3 regions of the Bacillus pfraonensis genome follow, and region 3 is predicted to be linked to each of the others. Evidence: riboswitches for the same ligand, from Rfam matches in the RefSeq annotation. Region 3 holds a riboswitch; each other region holds the start of a gene.
What was found. Region 3 has a riboswitch for thiamine pyrophosphate ahead of thiT (energy-coupled thiamine transporter ThiT). Riboswitches for the same ligand answer to the same signal wherever they lie in the genome.

Region 1 (3,286 bases), on a different contig from region 3:
GCGACAATTGTTCCATAGTTTGGAATGAAGAAATATCCGTTTACGGCAGGGAACATCGCAATGAGAAGTGCTGGTGAAATACCAAGTGATAATCCAAGAGGCATTAAAGCACGTACTGTAGCTGCTTGGCTATACAGTAAGATAGATAGGATAAATAACGCAATAGCGAATAACCATGGTGCACTTGTTACTAGATGTTGAATGGATCCTTGAATCATATTTAAGTTTCCGTTAAAGAATGTGTCTCCCATCCAAGCGATACCGAAAATTGCAACAACAGCTGTAGCACCGGCTTTAAAGACATTTCCAGATACAATGCTTTCTACATTTGGTTTACAGAAGATAATAATAAGAGCAGCAATTGTAAGCATGACCATTTCGATTGTATTTGGCATAGAAAGACGAACTAATTTTCCGTCTATCATCCATCCTGGACGAAGTACTTCGAATGAACCAAGAAGAACAACAAGAACAGTTGCGAATAAGAAAAGAATAACAGATAATTTGGCACCTTTCGCACCGATAAATTCTTTCTTTTCTTCAAGTTTAGGAATCATACCTTCTTTTAAACGCTTTAAGTATTCTGGATCTTTATTTAACTCTTTGCCCATTTTGCTTGCAACGAAAGCTGCTAACATACAAGCAATAAAAGTAGAAGGAATACTTACTTTTAAAATATCTAGCAATGTAATTTTATAATCAGCTAGCATTGCTAATAGAGCCACAGTTGCAGCAGAGATTGGACTTGCTGTAATTGCTTGTTGTGAAGCGATAACGGCAATTGACATCGGGCGTTCCGGTCTAATTCCTGATTCGCGTGATACCTCTGCGATAACAGGAAGTACGGAATAGGCAACGTGTCCAGTTCCAGCACACAATGTAAATAAATAAGTTACAATTGGTGCGAAGAATGTGATGCGCTTTGGATTTTTACGAAGTGCTTTTTCTGCAAGATGGACAAGGTAATCCATTCCGCCCGCAGCTTGCAATGCACCGGCAGCAGTAATGACTGCTAAAATCATCAGCATAACGTCAATAGGAGGAGCGGTAGGTTGTAAGTGGAAGACAAAAACGAGGATTGCCATACCAACTCCACCCATTACTCCTAGGCCGACTCCACCAAGGCGTGCACCGATAAAAATGCAGACTAGTAAGGTAAGAAATTGTAGCCAAAACATAATAAAATACCTCCAAAATTCATATGGTAAGATATTTTTGAATAATTTAATTTGAGTGATAATTATTAAATTAAACAAATGAAGTGCTGTTATATAAATCTTTTTTATTATATAACACATAAAAAGTAACATTCATTATATTTAGTAAAATTATTTTAAGAAAATGTGAAATGAGGATATTAAGAGAGGAAAAGAAAAAAGCAGAAACGAGTTTATTCGTTTCTGCTTTTTTCTTTTAAAGAATGCTATTGTTTTCTTTTATATGCACAAAAATATTAATAGTAAAGATAATAATGGAAAGAACAACAAGAATACTTCCACCAGCAACAAAAGGGATAGCTGCATGGTAACCGTAAATTTCAAAGGCAAGTGCAATCATCATAATCGGTAGTCCGATATTTAAGAGCCAAAAATGTAATTTACCAAGTTTTGAGGTGCCGGCTTCTTTAAAAATATAATATAAAATACCAGCTATCATCATAGAAGTCCATCCTAGTAATAAAACATGCACATGAACTGCGGTCAATTTGAAATTAGATGAAATTGACATGAATAATCCCATACAAACACCGATGACAAAATAAATAGAAGAGATTTGAATGAAACGAATTCCCATTTTTACCCCCCTTAATATACTTGTATTTTTGCTATGATAAAATATATGACCAATAGATTGTAAGCAGTATCATATTATAAAAAAATGTGGATTTGTTTGTTTGAAAAAATAAATCATGCTACAATGAAAACGAATTAAGACCGGGGAGCCAATTGGCTGAGAGGATGTAAGAAAGCATCGACCCTCAACCTGATCTGGATAATGCCAGCGTAGGGAGTTACTTAAAGTGATGTAAGCACATGTTATTGTATAATAACTTGCATACAAGGCTTTCCTGCGAATTTTGCAGGAAAGCCTTTTCTTTTTTATACAACATTTTGCAAGGGGGATTTTAGTATGTCACAACAAGTTACCATTTCATTTTCAGTTGTACCACAAGCGAAAAACAAAGATGTATATTCCGTTGTTGATAAGGCAATTGAAGTCGTGCAACAATCTGGTGTTCGTTACGAAGTAGGTGCAATGGAAACAACGCTGGAAGGAGAATTAGACGTGCTTCTTGATGTCATTAAGCGTGCGCAACAGGCTTGTGTCGATGCTGGAGCAGAAGAAGTGATTACTTCTATTAAAATTCATTATCGTCCAAGTACTGGTGTAACGATTGATGAGAAAGTTTGGAAGTACCGTGATGAATATGAAAAACCAGAAACGATCTAATATAACAATTACAACGATTTGGCTTATCCTTCTCATTGCTATATGGGAAGGATCTGTTTCATTATTTCGAATTGAACCGTGGATTTTACCGAAACCTTCTGCAATCGTTCAAGAGTTGATTGGAATGAAAGATTTATTGTTACCAAATACAATGCAAACACTGCAAGAAGTTATCATTGGCTTATTTTTTGCGATTTTACTTGGAACAAGTATTGCAATTATTATGGATGTTATTCCGTTATTTCGCATTTTAATTAACCCGTTACTGGTTATCTCACAAACCATTCCAATTGTCGTGCTAGCACCTTTATTTATTATTTGGTTTGGATATGGAATGCTTCCAAAGGTGATGGTCGTTATTCTTGTTTGTTTCTTTCCGATTGCTCTCAGTATTTTAGAAGGTTTTCAAACAGTAGATAAAAACATGCTTAAGTTATTACAAACAATGCGTGCAACCAAATGGCAAATCTATCAAAAGGTAAAATTTCCAGCCGTGCTCCCATACTTTTTCTCTGGGCTGAAAATTGCCGTTACATATAGCGTGATGGGAGCGATTATTGGGGAATGGCTTGGTGCGAGTGAAGGATTAGGTGTCATGCTTACGCGTGCAACAAAATCCTTTTTAACAGCTCGTGTATTTGGCATTGCAGCAATTATCGTAATGGTGACATTACTCTTGTATTTTATCGTAGAATTTATGGCAAGACTAACAGCACCATGGATATACAGAAAGGACGACAAAAAATGAAAAAAGGCTTAAAAGTGATGCTAGCAGCGCTGCTAACGGTAGGCGTGGTTGGTTGTAATGCAGCGAAGAAAGAAGAGAGTGCAGATA
Region 2 (3,286 bases), on a different contig from region 3:
CGCTTCTTGCAGGTCTTGGTTTAAATCCGTTATATGCGGCTGGACTTTGTTTAATTGCAAATACAGCGCCGGTAGCGTTCGGAGCAATGGGAATTCCGATTACAGTTGCGGGGCAAGTAACGGGTATTGATGCTCATAAAATCGGACAAATGGCAGGACATCAATTACCATTCTTATCATTATTTGTTCCGTTCTTTATCGTATTTTTAATGGATGGCTTCAAAGGGGTTAAACAAACATGGCCTGCATTATTTGTAGCAGGTAGTTCATTTGCAATTACACAGTTTATTACAGCTACGTTTTTAGGACCAGAACTTCCGGATATTACATCAGCACTTGTCAGCTTAGTGTGTTTAGCATTATTCCTAAAAGTATGGCAACCGAAAGAAATTTATCAATCTAATCAAGCGAACGCTGAAGTGGCAGCGACAACAACTGCGACATCTATGCCAAAATTAACGGCAGGAAAAGTTGTAAAGGCTTGGTCACCATTTATTATTTTGACAGTGATGGTTGTGATTTGGAGTCAAGGATTCTTCAAAGCGTTATTTGCTCCAGGCGGGGCGTTGGAAAGTCTTGTCTTTAAGTTTCAAATTCCAGGTCTGCACAATTTAGTAATGAAGGCAGAACCAATTGTAAATAAACCAACGCCTTATGATGCAGTATTAAAGTTTGATATTCTATCAGCAACAGGAACAGCGATTTTAATTGCGTGTATTATTTCAATCCTTGTACTTAAAATGAGCGCAAAACAAGCAGTTGAAACATTTAAAGAAACATTACAAGAATTAAAAATGCCAATTCTATCTATCGGTTTCGTATTAGGATTCGCATTCATCGCAAATTATTCTGGTTTATCGTCAACACTCGCGTTAGCATTAGCAGGAACAGGTGGATTATTCCCGTTCTTCTCACCATTCCTTGGCTGGATCGGCGTATTCTTAACAGGATCAGATACGTCGGCAAACGCATTATTCTCCAACCTGCAAGCTATTACAGCGCAGCAAGTTGGCGTATCAGAAGTATTACTTGTTGCGGCAAATACAACAGGCGGTGTAACAGGTAAAATGATTTCTCCGCAATCGATTGCAATAGCTTGTGCGGCAGTAGGATTAGCGGGAAAAGAATCTGATTTATTCCGCTTCACAGTAAAACATAGTCTATTCTTCGTAATCATTGTTGGGATTATGACATATGTACAAGCTTATTATTTAACTTGGATGATACCGTAAATAAGAAAAAGATGCCCGGGCGGGCGCGTGCGGGCATCTTTTTTGAGATATCGGCGATTTTTTAAATATATCGACTGTTTCTCTAAATATATCGGCGGAAACTACTAACATATCGACTATTCGACAAAGGATATCGACCAACATACAAAAAACGACACATAAAAATTAAGATTCATTCGTTTGCATTTTTCTGATTATCGTGTATGATAAGAAAGTATTGAAAATTAAATCAGTGATAAACTAGGGGTGCCCAAGAGAAGCTTGGGCTGAGAGAGAAGTGCGAGAACTTCTTAACCCTCTGGACCTGATCTGGCTCGTACCAGCGTAGGGAAGTTAACGGCTTTACATAACGATGTCTTTATGAGCCAGGTCCTTGTTTTACTATGGACCTGGCTCTTTTTATTTTGGCATGCGCTGGCCACAAGTTTAATCTCGTCCTTGTCACATGTAAAGTGGAGCCGACTGTTTAGCCCTGACGGCTAAAGTTCTTCCGTACAGAAAGTGTTTTTTACTTTCTTGTGCGGAAGGTTTTTAGATGTGAAGGGCTAGGAGGCGAAGCTGGATCACAAGAAAAGCGGAGGCGGCTCGTTCAGAATGAGAGGGGGATGGAGCTTCAGCCGAAGAGGCGCAGTTTGCCTCGGCGGAAGAAGCGAAGCCCCCGCCCATTCTAGCCGCTGAAGTAAGAATCGAATTGTCCAGAAGATGGCCCAAGACTCTGAGCAAGTTAGATTCAACTGAAATGATAAAGGGGAGGAAACACAAATTATGAAGCAATCTGTTTCAGCTAAGCAAATTGAATTGAAGTCGAGTTTACCAGGGAGTAAGAAAGTCTATGTTGATGGTCCGCATGAAGGTATGAAAGTGCCGATGCGTGAGATTGCACAAAGCGATACAAATGGTGTACCAAATCCACCAATTCGTGTTTATGATACAAGTGGTCCATATACAGATCCTGAGTACAAAGTAGAGTTGGAAAAGGGAATTCCAACGCCACGCCGTGGTTGGATTGTTGACCGCGGAGATGTAGAAGAGTATGAAGGACGCGAAATGAAACCGGAAGATGATGGTGTGAAAGTTGCATCTAATCATACACCTGTGTTTCCGCAAATGGATCGTAAACCACTTCGCGCAAAAGAAGGTGCAAACGTAACGCAAATGCACTATGCTCGCAAAGGTATTATTACATCTGAAATGGAATATGTTGCGATTCGTGAAGGGGTAGAGCCAGAGTTTGTTCGTAAAGAGATTGCGGAAGGACGCGCCATTTTACCAGCAAACATTAACCACCCAGAAGCAGAACCGATGATTATCGGACGCAATTTCCACGTGAAAGTAAATGCGAATATTGGGAACTCCGCAGTTTCTTCTTCTATCGCAGAAGAAGTTGAGAAGATGACATGGGCAACACGCTGGGGCGCAGATACAATCATGGATCTATCAACAGGGAAAAATATTCATACAACTCGTGAATGGATTATTCGTAATGCTCCTGTACCAGTTGGAACAGTGCCGATTTATCAAGCGCTAGAAAAAGTAAACGGAATCGCTGAAGACTTAACGTGGGAAGTATACCGTGATACGTTAATCGAACAGGCAGAGCAAGGCGTTGACTACTTTACAATTCACGCTGGCGTGCTACTTCGTTACATTCCAATTACAGCAAAACGTACAACAGGTATTGTTTCACGTGGTGGCTCGATTATGGCGCAGTGGTGTTTATTCCATCATAAAGAAAACTTCCTATATACTCACTTTGAAGAGATTTGTGAAATTATGAAACAGTACGATGTTTCCTTCTCTCTAGGAGATGGATTACGTCCAGGGTCGATTGCGGATGCAAATGATGAAGCGCAATTCTCTGAGCTTGAAACACTTGGAGAATTAACGAAGATTGCTTGGAAGCATGATGTTCAAGTCATGATTGAAGGACCAGGACATGTACCAATGCATTTAATTAAAGAAAATATGGATAAAGAGCTTGAAATTTGCCAAGGAGCACCATTCTATACGCTTGGACCTTTAACGACGGATATCGCACCTGGGTATGACCATAT
Region 3 (3,286 bases):
TAAAAATCCCATAATCTCTGCAATTCCTACATCTATTTTTTCACCATATGAAAGAACGAACGGCTTTTTCTCTTTTTTATCACTCTCATGCAAAGTAGCAAGTAACTCTTCACAGCCTTTCCCGCTTCTCGCAACAACAGGAACGACCGTTACTCCTAATATTTCTGATAATCTTTTTACATCAATAACAATCCCGCGCTGCTTTGCAACATCGATCATATTTAACCCAATTGAAACTGGCTTACCAAATTCCAGCAGTTGCAATGTTAAATGCATATTGCGCTCAAATTGAGAAGAGTCAACAATATTCAGCATATGTTGAAATTCTTCTTTTAATAGAAAGTTTGTAACGACACCTTCATCACGCGAGACAGGATTTAAATCATATACACCTGGTAAATCAATTAATGTCCCTTGCTTATTCTTTAACTTACCAATCTTTTTTTCTACCGTTACCCCGCTCCAGTTTCCCACGTATTCATAGGAACCAGTTAACGCATTAAATAATGATGTTTTTCCTGTGTTCGGATTCCCTAGCAATGCAACCTTATTCACGCTAATTCCACCTTTATCATTTTCGCGTCACAATGACGAATACTAATTAATTGCCCACGGCATTCTAGTGTACATGGTCCCTTGAACATCGCTTTTTGTTTTACACGAAGTTCACTTCCTTCAGAAAGACCAAAAGCAGCTAATCTCCGCTTTAACAACTTATCTAACGCCTGTATATTTTTCACTAGTGCCTTTTCACCTATTTTGATGTCAACTAGACTCATAATCCCCCTCCTCAAAAGAGAATGATAATTATTTTCAGATAAATTATATCATATTGCATGAATCACTCACTATAGCATTCCCCTACCTATTTGTTAACATTTTTGAACAATTCTATTTTCATACTTTTTCCGTTATATAAATACCCATTTGCCATTCTCATCCATTTCAATTACAATGAATCTAACAATCAAAGAATCTCGTTATCACAGGGGGAGCCTCGTTGCTGAGAGGGAATATAATATTCCGACCCTTAGAACCTGTTAGTTAATGCTAACGTAGGAATTGTGCAAACGTCGAAATACATCTACCCCATCATTTTTTATTTACGTATTTCATATCTCCCTATGATACATTATTCTTTTTTTGTGCAACTTGGATTTAGGGGGAATGACAATATGCGTAACACCAATTTACAAGCGATGATTGAATCTGCAATCCTGGCAGCCTTTGCCTTGATCATCGACATTTTACCACTATCAATTAAACTTCCAACAGGCGGTTCTGTTTCATTTGCTATGATTCCTATTTTTATTATCGCTTACCGCTGGGGATTCAAAACGGCTTTCTTAGGAGGCTTGATTTGGGGACTGCTGCAAATTGTAGTCGGAGATGCTTATATTTTAACGCCAGTGCAAGCATTCATTGAGTACTTCGTTGCCTTTGCTTTTGTCGGCTTTGCCGGTTTATTCTATCGTCCCATTCAAAAAGCACTTGGAACATCCAGTCCTAGTAATGAACCATCTAGTCTAGGTAGTCGCAAAGATAAATCTTCACCAAAAAACAATCAGGGGAAAAAAGTGGTCGCTTATATTATCCTTGCTACATTTGTTGGTAGCTTTGCACGTTATTTCTGTCACTTTATTGCCGGTGTTATCTTCTTTGGAAAATACGCACCGCCAGGACAGTCAGCTGTTCTTTATTCATTGATTGTTAACGGTAGTACGATGCTTGCTTCTTTCGCTTTATGTACAGTATTATTACTCCTTCTATTTACAACAGCGCCACGCTTATTCAAAAGTGCAGGTGTATATAATATAAACACAAAAAAGAAGAGTGCTTAAATGGCGCTCTTCTTTTTAATTTAGTGAGTTATATCAATGCTCTATTTCACATTCTCTCATTCTAAATAGCTAAAGACAAAAATACTGTAATCTCATTTTGAATCAGTAGCAATTAATTTTGCCTCAATAATATATCGATCCGGGGCATCGCCTATGTAATCAAATGGATAACAAGTCGTCAATGTTAATGTTGGTGCTTCTTTCTTTACAATAACTGTGCGATCATCAGCATCTGTAATCCATATTTTTTGAATTTCATACGAGTAAATTTTATTATCATATTCCACGATAAGATGATTTTTTTCTTTCAGCTCTCCTAATTCTGTAAATACAGTATCACGATGTCCACTTAATACAGTATGTCCTCCTTGGGGTGGTACTGTTGTCATATCACTAACAAACATACCTACACCTTTTTTCAATGTAGTATTATTCGTCCCCCAGTATACCGAAAATTTCTTTTTGATTTTCGGTATACTTAATATAGCTACTTTCTCTCCTTCTTTGTGTTGGATTTGAGAAGAGGGTACTTGAGAATTTGCATTTGTTTCAGTAGCAGTGTCTTTTGATGTTATCCTTTCAAACTGCTTGACCTCTTCTATCGTTAAATCTTGCGCCGAACTTTTTCCTTTGTACCATTCAAAAGAGTAATAAGCACCAACAAGAATACCAATTATCATGAAGGCAACTCCAATACGATTTAGAAATGTCACCTTTAATCCCTCCATTCCTCATTATTATTTCTCTCCTTATATACCCTTTTTAACACCACTTCTCATGTATTTATAAGATATATCCGAGATGCAAAGATAATTTACAAAGCAAAAAAGCTGCCAAAAGTAGCTATTCAACTACTTTCGGCAGCCTCTTATTCAAAATATTTAAAGCATAACGCCATTATCTTTAAATACATACCAAGTACCATTAATCAAGTGTTTGCCTGTTGCCATTGCACCATCAGATTTTAAATAATACCATTTTCCACTCTCTTGTAGCCACCCTGTTTTCATCGTGCCATTCGAATTCATATAATACCAACCTGTATCAGTTCTTACCCATCCAGTTCTCATTAATCCACGATGGATGTAATACCACTTATTTCCTTCTTTTAACCAACCAGTTTTAAATGCTCCATCTTGGTTTGCATATAACCAGCGATCTTCATCCTGTATCCAACCAGTTTGCATAATACCATCTTGACCTAAGTAATAATCTCTTCCATTTACTCTAACATAATCGTTTTGCACCATCATTCCATCTATACAGTAATACCATTTTCCGTTATAACTTAACCAGCCTTCATGAGCTTTTCCATCTTTATCAAAGTAATACCATGCATCTCCAGTTTTTACCCATCCCATTTTTTGTATAGCTTGTTCTTCTTTCGGGATAGCCTGATTCACATTTTCACTTGTTTCTCCATAAGAAACGGCAGGTACTAAAAA

Region 1: another riboswitch for thiamine pyrophosphate. It lies ahead of KFD70_RS25455 (MTH1187 family thiamine-binding protein); the one in region 3 lies ahead of thiT (energy-coupled thiamine transporter ThiT).
Region 2: another riboswitch for thiamine pyrophosphate. It lies ahead of thiC (phosphomethylpyrimidine synthase ThiC); the one in region 3 lies ahead of thiT (energy-coupled thiamine transporter ThiT).

The regions. Positions count from the first base shown of each region.
Region 1 covers NZ_JAHCDO010000039.1:9,696-12,981, forward strand. The annotation lists gene KFD70_RS25445 (anaerobic C4-dicarboxylate transporter family protein) at 1-1,178, opposite strand, end outside; gene KFD70_RS25450 (cytochrome-c oxidase) at 1,414-1,794, opposite strand; TPP riboswitch at 1,926-2,027, shown strand; gene KFD70_RS25455 (MTH1187 family thiamine-binding protein) at 2,131-2,451, shown strand; gene KFD70_RS25460 (ABC transporter permease) at 2,423-3,199, shown strand; gene KFD70_RS25465 (ABC transporter substrate-binding protein) at 3,196-3,286, shown strand, end outside.
Region 2 covers NZ_JAHCDO010000003.1:331,908-335,193, reverse strand. The annotation lists gene lldP (L-lactate permease) at 1-1,232, shown strand, start outside; TPP riboswitch at 1,465-1,580, shown strand; gene thiC (phosphomethylpyrimidine synthase ThiC) at 1,998-3,286, shown strand, end outside.
Region 3 covers NZ_JAHCDO010000007.1:49,077-52,362, reverse strand. The annotation lists gene feoB (ferrous iron transport protein B) at 1-555, opposite strand, end outside; gene KFD70_RS08345 (FeoA family protein) at 552-779, opposite strand; TPP riboswitch at 979-1,080, shown strand; gene thiT (energy-coupled thiamine transporter ThiT) at 1,176-1,841, shown strand; gene KFD70_RS08335 (class D sortase) at 1,934-2,554, opposite strand; gene KFD70_RS08330 (PspC-like choline-binding domain-containing protein) at 2,723-3,286, opposite strand, start outside.